Regions from separate parts of the Chryseobacterium sp. 1B4 genome, predicted to be linked through region 4. Evidence: riboswitches for the same ligand, from Rfam matches in the RefSeq annotation. Region 4 holds a riboswitch; each other region holds the start of a gene.
What was found. A riboswitch is a leader RNA that binds a small molecule or an ion and turns the genes downstream of it on or off. The one in region 4 is predicted to bind cobalamin.
Positions count from the first base shown of each region.

Region 1: another riboswitch for cobalamin. It lies ahead of metE (5-methyltetrahydropteroyltriglutamate--homocysteine S-methyltransferase); the one in region 4 lies ahead of OWR28_RS20955 (TonB-dependent receptor domain-containing protein).
Region 2: another riboswitch for cobalamin. It lies ahead of OWR28_RS01545 (TonB-dependent receptor domain-containing protein); the one in region 4 lies ahead of OWR28_RS20955 (TonB-dependent receptor domain-containing protein).
Region 3: another riboswitch for cobalamin. It lies ahead of OWR28_RS18530 (acyl-CoA thioesterase); the one in region 4 lies ahead of OWR28_RS20955 (TonB-dependent receptor domain-containing protein).

Region 1 is NZ_JAPNUF010000007.1:947,277-951,493, forward strand. Features, by position in the region: partial or broken gene metE (5-methyltetrahydropteroyltriglutamate--homocysteine S-methyltransferase) at 1-1,694, opposite strand, end outside; cobalamin riboswitch at 1,869-2,053, opposite strand; gene OWR28_RS14335 (Lrp/AsnC family transcriptional regulator) at 2,248-2,709, shown strand; gene OWR28_RS14340 (hypothetical protein) at 2,782-3,324, opposite strand; gene OWR28_RS14345 (GNAT family N-acetyltransferase) at 3,421-3,972, opposite strand; gene OWR28_RS14350 (aminotransferase class I/II-fold pyridoxal phosphate-dependent enzyme) at 4,066-4,217, shown strand, end outside.
Region 2 is NZ_JAPNUF010000002.1:112,366-116,582, forward strand. Features, by position in the region: gene OWR28_RS01535 (AraC family transcriptional regulator) at 1-475, opposite strand, end outside; gene OWR28_RS01540 (T9SS type A sorting domain-containing protein) at 631-1,944, shown strand; cobalamin riboswitch at 2,080-2,257, shown strand; gene OWR28_RS01545 (TonB-dependent receptor domain-containing protein) at 2,289-4,115, shown strand; gene OWR28_RS01550 (DUF5074 domain-containing protein) at 4,136-4,217, shown strand, end outside.
Region 3 is NZ_JAPNUF010000008.1:468,491-472,707, reverse strand. Features, by position in the region: gene OWR28_RS18540 (XAC2610-related protein) at 1-442, shown strand, start outside; gene OWR28_RS18535 (HD domain-containing protein) at 451-1,041, shown strand; gene OWR28_RS18530 (acyl-CoA thioesterase) at 1,092-1,475, opposite strand; cobalamin riboswitch at 1,591-1,770, opposite strand; gene OWR28_RS18525 (hypothetical protein) at 1,805-2,512, opposite strand; gene OWR28_RS18520 (ATP-binding cassette domain-containing protein) at 2,635-3,297, opposite strand; partial or broken gene OWR28_RS18515 (endonuclease MutS2) at 3,987-4,217, opposite strand, start outside.
Region 4 is NZ_JAPNUF010000009.1:327,605-331,821, reverse strand. Features, by position in the region: gene OWR28_RS20965 (cytochrome c peroxidase) at 1-223, shown strand, start outside; gene OWR28_RS20960 (transporter) at 236-1,183, shown strand; cobalamin riboswitch at 1,277-1,464, shown strand; gene OWR28_RS20955 (TonB-dependent receptor domain-containing protein) at 1,575-3,608, shown strand; gene OWR28_RS20950 (YncE family protein) at 3,605-4,217, shown strand, end outside.

The sequences.
Region 1 (4,217 bases), on a different contig from region 4:
GACCTGTAAGCATTCCTTTTACCCATTTCTCAGTCTGGGATTGTGCATACTGAGACCAGTAAACCGTCATCGGAGTTGGGCGGGAAACATCACCGAAGATTACAGGAGGCTTTACGCAACGGCTTCCGTAACTCTGTACCCAGCCGTTTTTAGTGAATACAAATCCTTCCAGCTGTTCTCCGAAATACTCTACCATGTCATTGCGCTCAAATTCTCCGTGAACCAGTACATCAATTCCGATGTCTTCCTGCCAGCGGATTGTTCTTTGCGTTTCTTCTTTCAGCAGCCTGTCATACTGTTCTGCTGTCAGTTCTCCTTTTTTGAATTTTGCTCTCCAGCTTCTTACTTCTGCAGTCTGCGGAAACGACCCGATAGTTGTTGTCGGGAATAAAGGAAGCTGTAATGCTTTTTGCTGTTGTTCTTTACGGATTCTGAAGATATTAATTCTTTGCGTATCCTTTTCTGTTACAGCATTAGCTCTCTGCTTTACCTGATCATTATGAATAAGAGAAGAAGTTCTTCTGCTTTCAACTGCTTTTTTATTTTCTTCAAAAGCTTCAAGAATCTGATCAATTTCTGTTTCCGATACCAGCTCTTTAAGCGTTACTACTTCCGTTACTTTCTGTTTGGCAAAAGCCAGCCAGTTTTTAATTTCAGGATTAAGATTGGTTTCAAAATCAAGATCACAAGGGGAATGCAGCAATGAGCAAGATGGTGCGATCAAAACTCTTTCAGAGCCTAATTGATTCACTGCTTTTTTTATCAGAGACAATGACTTTGATAATCATTTTTCCAGATATTTCTTCCGTCAACCACCCCTAATGACAGACTTACGCTTTCAGGAATAATGTACAGTATATCATCCAGCTGTTCAGGATTTCTTACAAGATCTACGTGCAGCACATTCACAGGAAGTGAAGCAGCCAGTGATGCATTATCTTTTAATCCTTCAAAATAAGTGGCAATAATAAATTTCAGTTTTGGGAAACGTTTCCTTATTTCAGCATATACAAAATGATATGTTTCTTTTGCCTTCTCATTTAAATCCAATGCCAAAAAGGTTCATCAAACTGAATCCATTCTGCGCCCTGATCCTGAAGTTTGGTTAAAATTTCCGAGTATACATGAAGAAGGTTTCCGGCCAGATCCAGCTTATCAAATCCTTCTTCTTTTTCTTTTCCCAATAACAGATAAGAAACCAGCCCGATAATAACCGGTTTGGCGTTGATCCCAGCCTGCTTTGCTCCTGCAAATTCATTGAAAATTTTATCTGAGCTCAGTTTAAACTGCTGGTTTTTATAAAATTCGGGAACAATATAATGGTAATTGGTATCGAACCATTTGGTCATTTCCATTGCTGTGATATCCAGTCCTTCTTTCTGATATCCTCTTGCCATGGCAAAATAAAGATCCAGCTCAGAGTTATTCTTTTTAAGAACCACTTCATGGTAGCGGGACGGTATTGCCCCCACCACAAGGCTCATATCCAGAACCTGATCATAGTATGAAAAATCATTACACGGAATAAGATCTATTCCTGCTTCTTTCTGAATATTCCAGTTTTGGTTACAGATATTTCTGCCTGTATTCAGAAGTTCTTCCGGAAGGATTTTACCTGACCAATACTGCTCGCAGGCTTTTTTGAGTTCTCTTTTGCTACCAATACGCGGATAGCCCAGAATGTGAGTTTGCATTTTTTAAACTTTTATATTAAAACTTGATTTAAAGTCTTTTTAAATGCTTCTTAATGCTTAACGAATAGAAATTCCGGGGAAAATGGCATAGCAGACCCTACAGTTTTCCCACAGAAGAAAACGTACTTATCTGATATATCATCTGTATGACCCAAAGCTTCAGACCGCGAAAGCACTGTCAATCCAGTAAAGGCAGGTCTCCTGACTTGTAACAGTTTCTGTCATCCTTCCCGCTTTGGCAGTGGATATGCAAGGACAGAAACCTTTGGCGTGTTACTTACAGTTGCGCGACAGCTCGTGATTTGCACACGATTCCCTATTAATCTACGTTAAGTAAAACCTTTTCTGTTTGATGAAGTATCTCTAAAGAACTGTACTTTTACTTTCAGCAGCTGCTTTCTGTAAAAGTTTTTAATTTTGGGTAAAATTAACAATACAGAATAAAATTCAGTCAAAATGCAATAATTAAGCAAATAAAACCGTATGAATAACAATTAAAAGCATATTATCCTGTATCTTTGACCGTTTTTATAATTTTAAAGAATAATATTCTGTGGAACAACTCGATGATAAGGATTTACAGCTGCTCAGGCTGCTCCAGAAAAATGCCAAACTGACCGTAAAAGAACTTGCCAAAGAGGTAAACCTCTCTGCTTCTCCGGTTTTTGAAAGAATAAAAAGGCTTGAACAGGAAGGCTTCGTTAAAAGATATGCTGCAGTTCTCGATGCTGAAAAGCTCAACCGCGGATTTACCGTTTTCTGTCAGATCAAGCTGAAAATTCATGACAGATCTGTCGGTTATGATTTTGTAAAAGAGATTCTGGAAATAGAAGAAGTTGCCGAATGCTACAATATTTCAGGGGATTTTGATTTTCTTCTGAAAGTACAGGTAAGGGATATGAAGCATTACCAGGATTTCGTATTCAATAAACTGGGCTCCGTAGATTCTATAGGAAGTACCCACAGTACTTTTGTGATGGCTGAGGTAAAAAACAACCATGGATTGATGATATAATTTTTTAAAGTCCACGTTACAAATAAAAAATCCGTCATTATTTGACGGATTGTGTAGTATTTTTGCGGCTGATTAATTCACTGCCGGATTTATAACTCCTGTTGTTAAACTTAATGATTTTAACAGGCTTTTACTGTCGAACTGCAGTGTTGCATAATGTTTGCCTTTTTTAAAAACAAGTTTTGACCCTCCGGGGAATTCACTTCCTGCACCCATTTTCTGTACCTTCGCACCGTATTTACTGAACTTTGTTTTACAATCCTGCAATGTACTTTTGTTCATGATAAGACCGAAAGGAAGCCCTTCTACTACTATTGGCCTGTCGTCTGAAGTAACAAAAAACATTTCATTAACTGTATTATCCTTTCCCAGACTGGTATACATTTCAAGCCCTGTCTTCATTGGCCATTTCACATATTTTTCTTCATTGGCATCTTCATAAAAAACCGGCTTTACATTCAATGCTTTTGAGATTTTATCGGTTGTCTGCGGGAAAATAAATTCTGAATTCCTGTCTAATAAGGAATTTAAAGCTGCTGTTTTCTGTGAAAATGCGGTTACACTTAATGCCAGAAAAAAGATTGTTACAATAAAACTGAATGATTTCGTCTTCATGGAATAATTTAAAATTCTAATGATTTGAAGGTTAAAGGTATTAAAATTACATTATTCAGTCCTACAAAACTTTAATAATATATCCCTTTAATTATTTTATTTTTTTGCAGAACTACAATAAACTTCCCATTTCTCTTTTGATATTTCATAGATATAATTCAATGAAGAGCTTTCTCCAAAATAGCTTACTTCCTCTTCACCTACTTTCTCTGCTCCAATCCTGCCGATTGCTATTTGTGAACGGACATTATCAGCTCCAATCTGAAAATACACCTTTTCAACATACTGAAAAATATAGTTTAACATAGCGGCTTTCACAACCGGATTTATTCCCTTACCCCAGCAATCCACCGAATAAAAGGTATATCCTATAAAGATGCTGTTTTCACTGGGATTATAATCATAAAAGCGGGTACTTCCTACAATCTTTCCCGTGAATTTGTCAACCACCCGGAATGCGCCTTTACTTTGAATGGCTCCGTCAAAAAACACTTTAAATACATCTTTTTTCCATCGGTCTTTACTGGGATGCTGCTCCCAGACTTTAGGATCTGCCGCTGCTGCATACACTTCTTCAAAATCTTCTTCCTTCAAAGGATATAAATCTACTTTTTCAGTTTCTAAATGAGGCTGAATACTAAATTTCATATTATTTCTGTTTTAAATTTTATTTTGATTATTATTTAACTGCAGCAAAATTAACTGCACATTGGAGTATATTTGTAATCCAATACAAATAAAATGGATAGTCCAATTATTAAAAGTCTGCTGAATCACATAACCATTGATCCTGCTTCCAACCGGGCAGTATATCTCCAGTTATCAGATGGAATTTTAATCCTTATCAGACAGGGGAAATTAAAAACAGGACAAAAACTACCTTCTTCAAGAGA
Region 2 (4,217 bases), on a different contig from region 4:
TTTTAAGAAGTTTCTGATCAGACAGGAGATAACTGATAATTCTCTTAGACTGATTGTATAAACCCAGATTCTGATACTGATCAGCAAGGTTATAATCACCGAAGATCTGCATAAAATAAGAAAGATTATTGTGCAGGTCAGGATCTTCTTTTTGAGCAAAAATATTTACAGATTGTACATAATCACCTTTCATAGCAAAAGCCTGGGAAATAATATTCTGAAGGATCATTTTGTGTTCTGTATTCTGATCACTGACAAGAATTCCCTGAGTATAGCTGATACATTCGTCAGAATTCTGATAGAGTTTCAGAAATGCCTTATCTGCCAGGATAGTAAAGTCAGGACCGGATTGTGCATTGGTGATAATGGAAAAGCCAATGAAAATAACAAGGAGAATTTCTTTGCTATGATCAAATAATTTTTGAATGAATACTGGGTTGTTTGTGTTTTTTTGAATAATTCGGGTAAAATCCATATTCAAAATATTGTTTTCTTATATGTTTGATTATTAATGTTTTAAAAATTATATTCTTTTGAAATTCACGAATTATGAAAGTCAATTTCTTTGGGTATGGTAAATATTATATTAATATTGTTTTCACCAATTAAAAAATCTAAATATAATAAAATATGAAAAATTTTTACAAAATGTCAATGAAAATATTAACAGCTTGCCTTTTTCTGAAATTGGGTATTGTGAAAGCTCAGCTTACTGTAATAGGCTTGGGGAATTATAATGTAGGAGCTGTTTCAGATAATGGAGTAGTAAGCTTGCATACAAGTGCAGGAGCTATATATAAATGGAATGCATCGGGAGGACTTGTACAGATAGGTTCAATATCAAACGGATATCCTGCTGCGGGCAGAACCATAGTTTCGAATGACGGGACCAAGATCTCATCTTCCGTTACAAATGCTGCAACAGGTTTCAATGAAATCTCGACTTATGATGTAGCTACGGGCACATGGGTAAACAGGGGAGGGCTGGTTCCTGCCGGCTGGGATGGCAGTGTAAGTTCTACCTGGGGGATGACAGCTAATGGTAATACAATTGTGGGGCTGGGATTCCTTACGGCAGCTAACGCACATGCTGTGAAATGGGATGAAGTAAACGGAATGGTAGATCTGGGAAGTATTGTTCAGGGACGAAGCTCCAGGGCAAACGCAATCAATGCTTCAGGAACGGTAATTGTCGGATGGCAGGACGAATCAAACGGTACCAGGAGTGGTGCGAAATGGCAGGATGGAGTAGAAAGCTTTATTACAGATAACAATGGAAATAATGTTGGAGAAGCGGGAGGTATTTCCGCAGACGGAAGTACAATCATCGGTTCAGCCAATCCTAATCCCTATGTTTGGAATGCAGTAAGCGGACTTACTTATATTACGCATCCTAATGCATCATTCAGTTTCAAGGGAGGAGCAACAGGAATTTCAGGGGATGGAACTAAAGTTATTGGATATTACAGAGCATTCGGAGCGCCTCCAATGTCTGGCGAGGGTTTTATATGGACCTCTGCCACCGGAAGAGTTAATCTGAATGATTATGCGGTATCCTTAGGAATTGCCACCAATGGAGTAACGATGGGACTTCCTCTGGCTATTTCTCAGGATGGAAAGAAAATTGCCGGAATGGGTGTGAATGCTTCCAATCAAATGGTTGCTTTTTATCTGGATGCATCTGAATATTTATCTGTGAATGATGTGGTAAAAGAAAAAAACAGCATGGGTATTTATCCTAACCCGGTTACTGATATTCTATATTTTAAAGGGACAGGAAAAATAGACAAGGCAGAGATTTATAATTTGGTTGGACAAAGAGTGAAATCATTCAATACTGTAGAAGGACAAATTGATGTTTCATCCTTGTCAAAAGGAGCTTACATTCTGGAATATTCTGTGAAGGGAGAAAAGCAACAGACTTATAAATTTATCAAAAAATAACATATATAAATAGTAAAGTAGTGGGATGAATGGCTGTTTTCAATATTGAAAGCGGCTGTTCTTTTTTGTTTACATACCCAAAAGATAACATTTTTAAGGCGAAGCACGGTTTTTTGTTGAATACACATAAAAAACTATCTTTGCAAAAATTTTGGTTTCCAGTATTTTGGAATGAAAAGGGAATCGGGTGTAACTCCCGGACTGTCCCCGCAACTGTAAATCGCAACACAAGTTTCTGCAAAAAACCACTGTTTAGCAACGGGAAGGAGCAGAATGCGAAAGTCAGGAGACCTGCCAGGATTATAACAAAAAACATATTGCTTTCGGAGGAAAAGTAAAAAGGTATGGATATAAAAAGATCTTTAGTACTGCTTTTTTCATCGTATGGTTGTTTTCTTTTTGGCCAAGAGAAAACCATTGACACTATTTATGTTTTCGACAACCAGATGAACAGGGTGAAACTTTTTCATCCCGTAAAAATAATTTCAGCAGAGGATGCTGAGAAGAACTCCAGCAACCTTTCGGAACTTCTGAGATTTCAATCACAGGTATTTATTAAGGAAAATGGCCGTGGCGCTGTTTCTTCACCTTCTTTCAGGGGGACTACCGCCCAGCAGACTGCATTTGTATGGAACGGAATTAATATCAATTCCAATTTTCTCGGACAGGGAGATATCAATAATATCGCATTGTTCGGATATGATCAGATCGGAATAAAAGCCGGCGGCGGAAGTGTTGTCTATGGAAGCGGAGCCATTGGGGGAAGCATTCACCTGAATAATACCCTCGATTTTAATAAAGGTTTCCATGGTTCTTTATTTTCTGAAGTGGCTTCCTTTAATACTTATAATAATTTTGTAAAAGGTTCTTACAGCAATGATAAGTTCAGCTTTAAAGCTTCAGGAAATTACTCCGTAAGTGAAAATGATTATAAGGTAAGTGACCTTAACTATGTCAACAGAAACGGGAATTATTACAATACAACGTTCAATGTAGGGGCATCCTATAGAATTACGAACGATCATAAAATTTCATGGCAGAGCCAGTTTTTTGATTCCTCACAGCATTATCCGGTGTATGAGGAAACAGGGACAAAAACTAAATATAAAACGCAAAGCGTAAGGAGCATTCTTTCCTGGGACTGGAACAAAACAAAGTTCAGCAACTCTTTTAAGGCTGCCTATACAGAGGAAAATTTCCAGTATTTCGGTTCGTTGACCCAACCTAAATCCAGCAGTGGAACCGGGAAAAATTATATTTTTAAAAATGATTTCAATTATTTCCTGAATTCAAAATGGAATTTTAATCTGATCGGAGAGTTTCAGGTCAATAAAGGAGAAGGATATCAGAACGGAATATCCACTGTCAGCAGAAATATAGGTTCCGTTTCAGGGCTATTACGGTATTTTGCAACGAAAGACCTGCGTTTTGAAGGTGGATTTAAAAAAGATTTTGTGGAAGATGTGAAATCACCGTTAATGTATTCATTCTCCGGAAAATGGAGCGCTGCAAAATGGTATGATGTGGGCATTAATGTCTCCAAAAATTTCAGATATCCGTCATTTAATGATATTTACTATGAACCGGGCGGAAATAAAGACCTGAGACCGGAAACCTCAACTCAGGTGGATATGACTAATGAGTTCAAAGTAGGAGATTTCAGGCTTAGCCTTTCTCCTTATTATATGAATATTACAGATCTTATTGTATGGCTGCCAACTGCTAAAGGGTACTGGCAGGCTTTTAATGTCAATAAAGCAGAATCTTACGGGCTGGAATCTCAGCTTTCTTTCAGCAAACAACTGGGAAGTCATAAAATCCATGCGAATGCAGGATATTATTATGCAAAATCTATTGATAAAGAAACAAACATGCAGAGACCTTACGTTCCTATACACAGAGGAACGGTTAATCTGGATTATGAATATGGTTTCTTTAAATTTTTTACCCAGACATTGCTGAACGGGGTTACCTACACCACAAGTGATGAAAAAAGGTCAGAAGCTATAGATCCTTATTTTCTTTTAAATATGGGTGTTTCTGCAACCCTGGCAAAAAAGTATACCTTAGGGTTTAAAGTGAATAATCTAACCAATACATACTATAAAACCGTTTCTTTCAATCCTTTACCGAAAAGAAACTATAGCGTGTATGCAGCAATAAATTTTTAATAATTAAAATTGAATAAATTATGAAAATAACTAAACTTTTAACTGTATTATTTGCAGTGGTACTATTGTTTAATATGTCTTCATGTACAAGTGATTCTGAGG
Region 3 (4,217 bases), on a different contig from region 4:
GGGGAAACTGATTCCTCTGGCAAATGACCAGCGTTCAGTCATTACAGATGATTTTAATTTTGACGGAACCGAAGATGTGGCGATAAGAAACGGGAATATGGGAAATTACAGCTCGGCTTCTTATGATGTGTATGTATTCAACAGCACAAGAATGGCATTTGTGAAAAGTGAAGAACTTACAGACCTGGGCTCGAGTGGTTTTGATTTTTTTGAAACAGACGCCAAACGCAAACGTCTTATTTCCTACGGTAAGTCCGGTTGCTGCAGGCTTTTTACAACAGAATATGCTGTCATTCCGAACAAAGGGCTGGACAGGGTGCTTGAAAAAGAGGAAGATATGACCAATGAGGATCAGGTAAGGGTAATAACGAAAGAAAAGATCAATAATAAATGGATTACCAAAACCAAGGTATATCCGGCAGATCAGTATAACAAAAAATAAAAAGTAAGATGAAAATTCAGAAAGAAATCGATTTTATCCTGGCAGTGGATGCTCTGAAAAATGTGCAGCGAAGAAATTACAATGCTGACGATTCCCGGAGAGAGAATACAGCAGAGCATTCATGGCAGATCATTATCCTGGCTCAGATCCTTTATCCTTATGCCAAAAACCGTGCAGATATTGATTTACTAAGAGTAATAAGGATGCTTTCCATTCATGACCTGGTTGAAATAGAAGCCGGAGATACTTTTATTTTTGATGAAAAAGCAATGGTAGGAAAGTTTGAAAGAGAAAAGGCATCTGCCCAGAAGATCTTTGGAATTCTGGATGAACCTTTACGTACAGAGTTCTTTAATCTATGGCTTGAGTTTGAGGAAGAAAAGACTCCGGATGCTATTTTCGCCTGCGGGATTGACAGAATCATGCCGTTTATCTTAAATTCCCATACTGCGGGAAAAAGCTGGACTGAAGCAGGAGTCACAGAAAAACAAATCAGAAATATGCTTGAAAATGCGATCAGCAGGGCATCAGATGAAATGGGTGAGGCCTTTGAACTTTTACTGAACAGAAGTCTGGAAACGGAAAAGGTTTTGAAATAATTTCAATGAAAAATTTCGGGCGGCCAGAGGCCGCCCGAAATTTTTAGTATTTATAGTATCTGAATTGGTTTCTTGAATTCATCAATCGCTACAAAAGTAAAATCACCTACAATAGCTTTTTCTCTTTCGTAGGAATACATCTGCTCCGTGTAAATTTCAACATTTACTTTCATACTGGTTTTTCCTACGTATGAAACCTTCCCGATCAGTTCCACAATAGTTCCGGCAGGAATAGGTTTTTTGAAATCGATTTTGTCACTGCTTACCGTTACCACCCTTTTTCTGGCAAAACGGGTTGCTGTGATAAAAGCTACTTCGTCCATCAGCTGCATAGCCGTACCACCGAAAAGGGTATCGTAATGATTGGTTGTGTTAGGGAAAACCGCTTTAAAGATTCTGGTTTCGGATGCTTCAATTCTTTCTTCTGTAGTCATATATCATTATTAATTAAAGCGAAATGAGAGATATCAAAACAACAGAACAATGACAGGAACTTTGGAAATTCCTGAAACAATTCATCAGATCAATACAACTTCAGATCGCGAAAGTTACATGTTTAAGAAAAAGGCAGGTCTCCTGACTTGTAACATCATTTATCTCCTTCCCATGCCTCGCACAGTGGATCTTTGATAAAGACTTCAGTTACTTACAGTTGCGCGACAGTCCGTGATTTTCACACGGTTCCCTTTTAATCTGCAGTGATGCAGAACCAATTTCTGTGATGAATAAGTATTAAAACTTTTCGGATGCAAAAATAATGAATTTATTCCGGATTATGGAAAATAATCTGGCTGATTACCCTTCCTTTCTTGATGGTCCACAGCGTTGTATATCTGTTTTCTCCTGAACCGTTGATCATATAAAGAAAAATATTATCGTTATCAAGGGAAGTTACTCCGACGTTCTCAAAATCCATGGTAGGCTGGAACATGTTTTTGATGGCTTCCCTTACAAAAACAGAACCTCTTCCGGGTTGTTGTACCCTGATTGATTTGATTTCAGTCATCCCTTCGGGAAGATCATTTCCGATTCCCCAGGGTTTTACTTTGTCAATGGTAAGGAGCTTTCCTTCCGCATCTTTTTCCTTTTTACGGTATCCTGCATTGGAAGGATAGATATCAATCACCACTTTGCTTCTTTGGGCAGTAGGGATTTTAGGATCGGAATTGTCGGTGAAAATAAGTGATCTTCCGTTTTTAGATTTGGAAGGGGTATAGGCGGGAAGCTGATCAATATAAGCAATACGCTCTTTATTCACCATTCCTTCTTTATCAAGAGTTTCATAACGCACAAACGGCTTGTCATCATCCTGTTTCTCGGGATATTTGATCCAGATCCATTCTGTTTCTCCCGGAGCAGGCTTTACATAAACAAATACATCACCTTTGCGCATACGGATCTTATCTACAATTTTTCTGTAATTGTCTTTATGAACCCGCACATTGGCATATCCCTCGTCAGCTTTTACCACTCCGAAAGGAACTTTATTCTGCCCCTTTACAAAGGCTAAAGAAAAATACTGAAAGCAGATAAATAGAATGCTTTGTTTATGAAAGTCATCATGAAAATTTTTTGTTCCTTCAAATATATAAATTAAATGCTTTTCGGAAGATAATTATACCGCTGCAGTTCATTTAAATCTTGTAATTGTTTCAGATGGCCGTCTGAAAGCAGATACATAAGTACAGAAATATCCAGAACATCTTTAAAATTATGGTCAGAAATAATAAATCCTTTATGGGCTGACTCCAGAAGTATATTTTTCTTTAGTTCTTCAGTAACCTTAGGAGAAAGACTATGAAATGGCTCGTCCAGTAAAATAAAATCCGCTTCAGAATAAATAATCATCAGGGTTTCAATGATTCTCTGCTCACCCTTGGAAAGGTTTTTAGGTTTTTCATGAAGAAAAGGTTGTACAAACTCTGAATTAAAAAGTAATTCAGTATTCTTTTGGTTACAAAAAAGGGGAATCAGGTTTTTGATTTTTATATATTGGGGTAGAAACAGCTCCTGTGGCAAATAGGAGATCCGGTTTTTTCTGTCGGAAATGTTTTTCAGAATAGTGTTGTCATATTTTATAAACTGAGTATCGCCATATTCAGTGCCGAAAATAATGTTCATCAATGTTGATTTTCCGCTTCCATTTCTGCCTAATAACCCTATAACCTGCCCTGTTTCGCATCCTATATAAATATCCTGCAGAATTTTCCTTTCATGGAAAGATTTTGTTACACTATCAATATGAAGCTTACTCATAAGAACAGTGTTATAGTTTTTACAAGAAATCCTGATAATATCGTTCCTGTCCAAAGAAAAGTTCTTGAAAATCCTGAATTAGCGTAAAAATAATATTCGCTTTTAAACCTTACTTCGTACATAAAGTAATGAAGAACCGGTAAAATTAAAAGAAAACTTAATCCAAATGTTTCAGTTCTGTAGGGGAGCAGAAAAGAAATAAGTAACGAAAACAGCAAGGTAGGAATGAGGGTTTTTTTATAAAAAATCCAAAGAATAGTAAAGTTTCTGACCATGTTCAATACTTTTAGAATAGGTATCCGATATTTAAATATATGGAGGTTGGTTGTTTAAACTTTTATAATCGTTATTTAAACCACAAAAGGCACAAAAGTTTTAAACACTTCAGTTTTTTCAGAACCAGACCTTATGCATAATAAGTACACCTAAGTTTTGTGAAAATCTTTGATTTTCATCTTATGTGAACTTTTCTGCGGTATCATTTTAAACTTACTTCAGTGAACTCAAGCATTTAGAATGAACCCTTTTGTGACTTTTGCGGTTTTGTAAAGTTTAAACAACTTTATGAATTCAAATATATTAAAAACCTTTATACAAGAGAAAAATTAAAAGATTCATTAAGAAATAAATAAAAAGAGAGAGCACTGAAAAGTGCTCTCTGTATTTGCATACATTAATCCTCAGACTAATTAAATTCTCTCAAGCTCATCCGCGTCAATCGTGGTTTTGAAAGTGCCGTAATTGACAATCACTTTATTACGTGAGATTTTCTCAATGGTACCCACACTGGTGCTTCCTGTAATACGAACACGCTGCCCGACTTTCATCCACACAGCACGGTCGGTTTTACGTTTTTCCTCCAGTTTTTCATTGGTTTCAGCAATTTTTTCAATCACTTCCTCTTTTTTCAGCTGTTGGGT
Region 4 (4,217 bases):
ATATACTGCTCCTTATATGCATGACGGAAGGTTTTACACCTTAGAGGCAGTACTCAATTTCTATTCAGATCAGGTGGAAGATAATCCCAATCTTGATCCCCAGCTGAAACAGAACGGGCATGTTGGAATTGCCATGAACAGCCAGGAAAAACAATCCATCATTGCGTTCCTGAAAACATTATCAGATAAACGTTTTATCTCGAATCCAAAATTTGCAGAATAAATTACAGAAGACATGAAGAAGATTATAATGATACTAAGTTTGATCCTGTTGAATCAGTATCAGGCGAAGGCCATAAGAGACAGCGCTTATATTGCTCCGGAAACTTTTAGCAGTTTCGATTTTGATGATGATTGTGATGCGTGCGGTTGTGCAGCAGGAAACGGTTCTTCCGGTTTTGAATCTTTGCTGAATCCACAGTTTATCGGAATCAAATACTTTGCACAACATTACAAAGCCAAAGAAAATTTATTTGTAAAAGACCTTACGCAGGATCAGTATTTCAATACTTTACAGCTTTGGGGGAAAGTTCCACTGACTAAAAAACTAAGTGTTTATGCAAGTCTGCCCTTCCATTTCCATGAAAAACGGACCATGCAGGGAGGTATCAAAATCAATGGAGTAGGGGATATGAATCTGATGGGAATTTACCAGCTGATGAATTCTAAAGATAATTTCCATCACCTGAGCGGAGGTTTAGGCGTGAAAATTCCTCTGGGAAAATTTGATGAAAAAGGAGCATCCGGTGTCAATCCAAGTTTTCAGCTGGGAACCGGAAGCTGGGATTATCAGGCTGCTTTGAATTATAAATTTCAAAAGAATAAGGTCGCAGTATTAGTCAATACAGACTATACGATCAAAACAGAGAACAAGAAAAATTACCGTTTCGGAAACCAATGGAACTATGCCGCAACAGGTTTTTATCAGGTTGCAGGAAACGAAAAGTCGATCTTTTCTGTAAAAACCGGAGTGCAGGGTGAAGTGTATGCACAGAATAAACAGTTTGATGAAGCCCTGCCCAATACAGCAGGAAGCGCTTTGTACGGAAAATTAGGCTTTGAAGCTTCCTATAAAAAGCTGAGCCTGGGAAGTGAAGTCATGCTTCCGATGTATACTCATCTGGCGGGAGGAGATATTGAAGCCAAATCAAGATTCAGTATTTTCCTGAATATTGGAATTTAAAAAGAAAACCCTCGTTGAAATCATGTTAAAGCTCCTTCGGGAGCTTTAATTGTTTATAAATCATGATTTTAGTTGGGTATTAGGAATAATTATTTATCTTTGCCGGAATTTGGTGAGCCGTAAAAAGCTCTTAAAAGGGAATCCGGTGAAAATCCGGAACAGACCCGCTGCTGTAAGCTCCGCACCAAAGTTTTTGAAGAAAAATATCCACTGTTTTCAGGAATGGGAAGGATTTCAAAAATGGAGTAAGTCAGAAGACCTGCCAGAAAATAATCGTTTGACGCTTTCGTGGAATAAAGCTTAGGACATCAATGATTCTGTGCAGTGACCGTTGTGCTTTATCCTTGTATTCTTATATCCATTAGCGTCATCATTATCCCTAAATGAGCTAATGGTGGCAAAACTAACTACTTCTGCAATTTATAAAGCTGTTTTCACTATACTGGTGTTAACATCCCATCTTGTGCTTTCCCAAACCAGGAAAAAAGACAGTCTTCAGGAAGAAACCATTAAAGGAATCAACCTTTATAAAAAGAATTTCAAAGAAATCCTTCCTGCACAAACTTTACAGGGCGAACAGCTGGAAAGACTGAACAGTCATTCTGTAGCAGATGCGCTGCGGTATTTTTCGGGTGTCCAGATTAAAGATTATGGTGGATTGGGTGGTTTGAAAACCATTAATATCCGAAGCATGGGAAGCCAGCATGTAGGGGTTTTTTATGACGGGATTCAGTTGGGAAATGCCCAGAACGGACTGGTTGATCTCGGAAGATACTCTTTGGATGATCTTGAAGAGATATCATTGTACAACGGTCAGAAAAGTGAGATTTTTCAGCCGGCAAAAGATTTCGGTTCTTCAGGGTCTATTTATTTACAGCCTAAAACGCCTGTTTTTAAAGGAACAAGAAAAACGAATCTTACAATAAGAGCAAAAAGTGCTTCCATAGACCTTTTCAATCCGTCATTCCGTTTGGAGCAGAAGATTTCAGAAAGGGTTTCTGCCAGCTTCAGTGGAGAATTTATGCAGAGTGACGGAATTTACAGATTTCGGTATGCCAAGAAATATCCTGACGGGCAGCAGGCTTATGATACCATTGCCAGGAGACAGGACTCAGATATCAAGGCAAAACGTTTTGAAACTTCTTTAAATGGAATTTTAAATAACGGAAGCTGGAATATCAGAGGGTATGGGTATATTTCAGACCGCGGAATGCCGGCACCTATAGTCAACGGACGTTTTGGAGGAAGAGGAGCGAGACTTTCTGATGAAAATTATTTTGTACAGGCCAAGCTGAGAAAAAAGCTGTTCCCGAAATTTGAAACACAGCTGAAAGCAAAATTCGCATACGATTATACCCATTTTATGGATACGGTTCGCTCACAGTCTGTCATTCATACCGATAACACTTATATTCAACGGGAGTTTTATATTTCCTCATCCAATATCTATTCAATCACACCCAACTGGGATGTCAGTCTGAGCGGGGATTTTCAGTACAATAATCTGGATGCCAATCTGGATAATTTTTCATATCCTACGCGCTATACCACATTGGTAGCGTTGGCAACAACCTATCAGTGGAACAGGTTCAAAATTCTGGGAAGCCTTTTAGGAACTTTTACATTTGAAGAAGTAAGGAAAAACAAAAGACCGGGAGATGCCAGGGAGTGGACGCCAGCCGTATTTATGAGCTATCAGCCGGAGATCATCCCGGAACTGACACTCAGAGCATTCTATAAACGGATTTTCCGGCTTCCAACCTTCAATGATCTCTATTATACCAATATCGGAAACACTTACCTGAAGCCGGAATTTACCAACCAGTATGATCTTGGATTTACCTATCAGAAGAATTATAGCAACCGTCTCGTTAAAACCTTTTATGCTAAAGTTGATGGTTACTACAATAAAGTACAGGATAAAATTGTAGCCGCTCCCAACGGAAGCATGTTCCGCTGGCTGATGATGAACCTTGGAATGGTTGAAATCATTGGTGCTGATGTGAATGTACAGACAGAACTTCAGCTGGGAAAAGTAACTCTTAGACCTTTGCTTTCCTATACTTATCAGAGTGCAAAAGATGTGAGTGATCCTGAAGATACTTTCTACAAAAATCAGATTCCTTACACACCATGGCATAGCGGATCTTTCAGTCTGATGGCAGATTATAAAGACTGGAGCTTCAATTACAGCGCAATGTATGTGGGAGAAAGATATGATGTGAACCAGGATAATATTCAGTACAATTATGTGCAGCCATGGTATACTCATGATCTCTCTGTTCAGAAAAAATTCAGATGGGCGAATCATCAATTTAAAGTAAGCCTTGAGATGAATAATATTTTCAATCAATACTATGATGTGGTTATCAATTATCCGATGCCCGGAAGAAATTTTAAACTTATTCTAAACTTTAGCCTATGAGAAAACTAAACTTTTATTTTTTATTTCTTGTCTTAGCTTTTCTTACGTCATGCCGTACAGATGATATTATTGTCCGTCAGGAAGTGGTAGAAGGGCTTCCTTCAGAAAATACTGCAATAAAAGGCTTTTACATGCTGAATGAAGGGAATATGGGCAGTAACAAATGTACCCTGGATTTTTTTGATTATACCAAAGGAACTTATTTCAGAAATATTTACGCGGAAATCAATCCCAATGTGGTAAAAGAACTCGGTGATGTAGGAAATGATATCAAAGTGTATGGAAGCAAACTTTATATTGTTGTCAATGTTTCCAACAAAATAGAAGTGCTGGATGCCAGAACAGCTAAACGCATTACGTCTATTCCTTTGCAAAACTGCAGATATCTTGCCTTCAAAGACGGGAAAGTTTATGCCAGCAGCTATGCGGGTCCTGTAGCTATTAACCCGAAAGCTCCAAAAGGAAAAGTAGTGGAAATCGATACAACATCGCTCTCTATCCAGCGTGAAGTAGTGGTAGGCTATCAGCCGGAGGAACTGGAAATTGTAGGAAATGCCTTATTTGTAGCCAATTCTGGAGGATACAAAGCTCCTGATTATGATAATACGG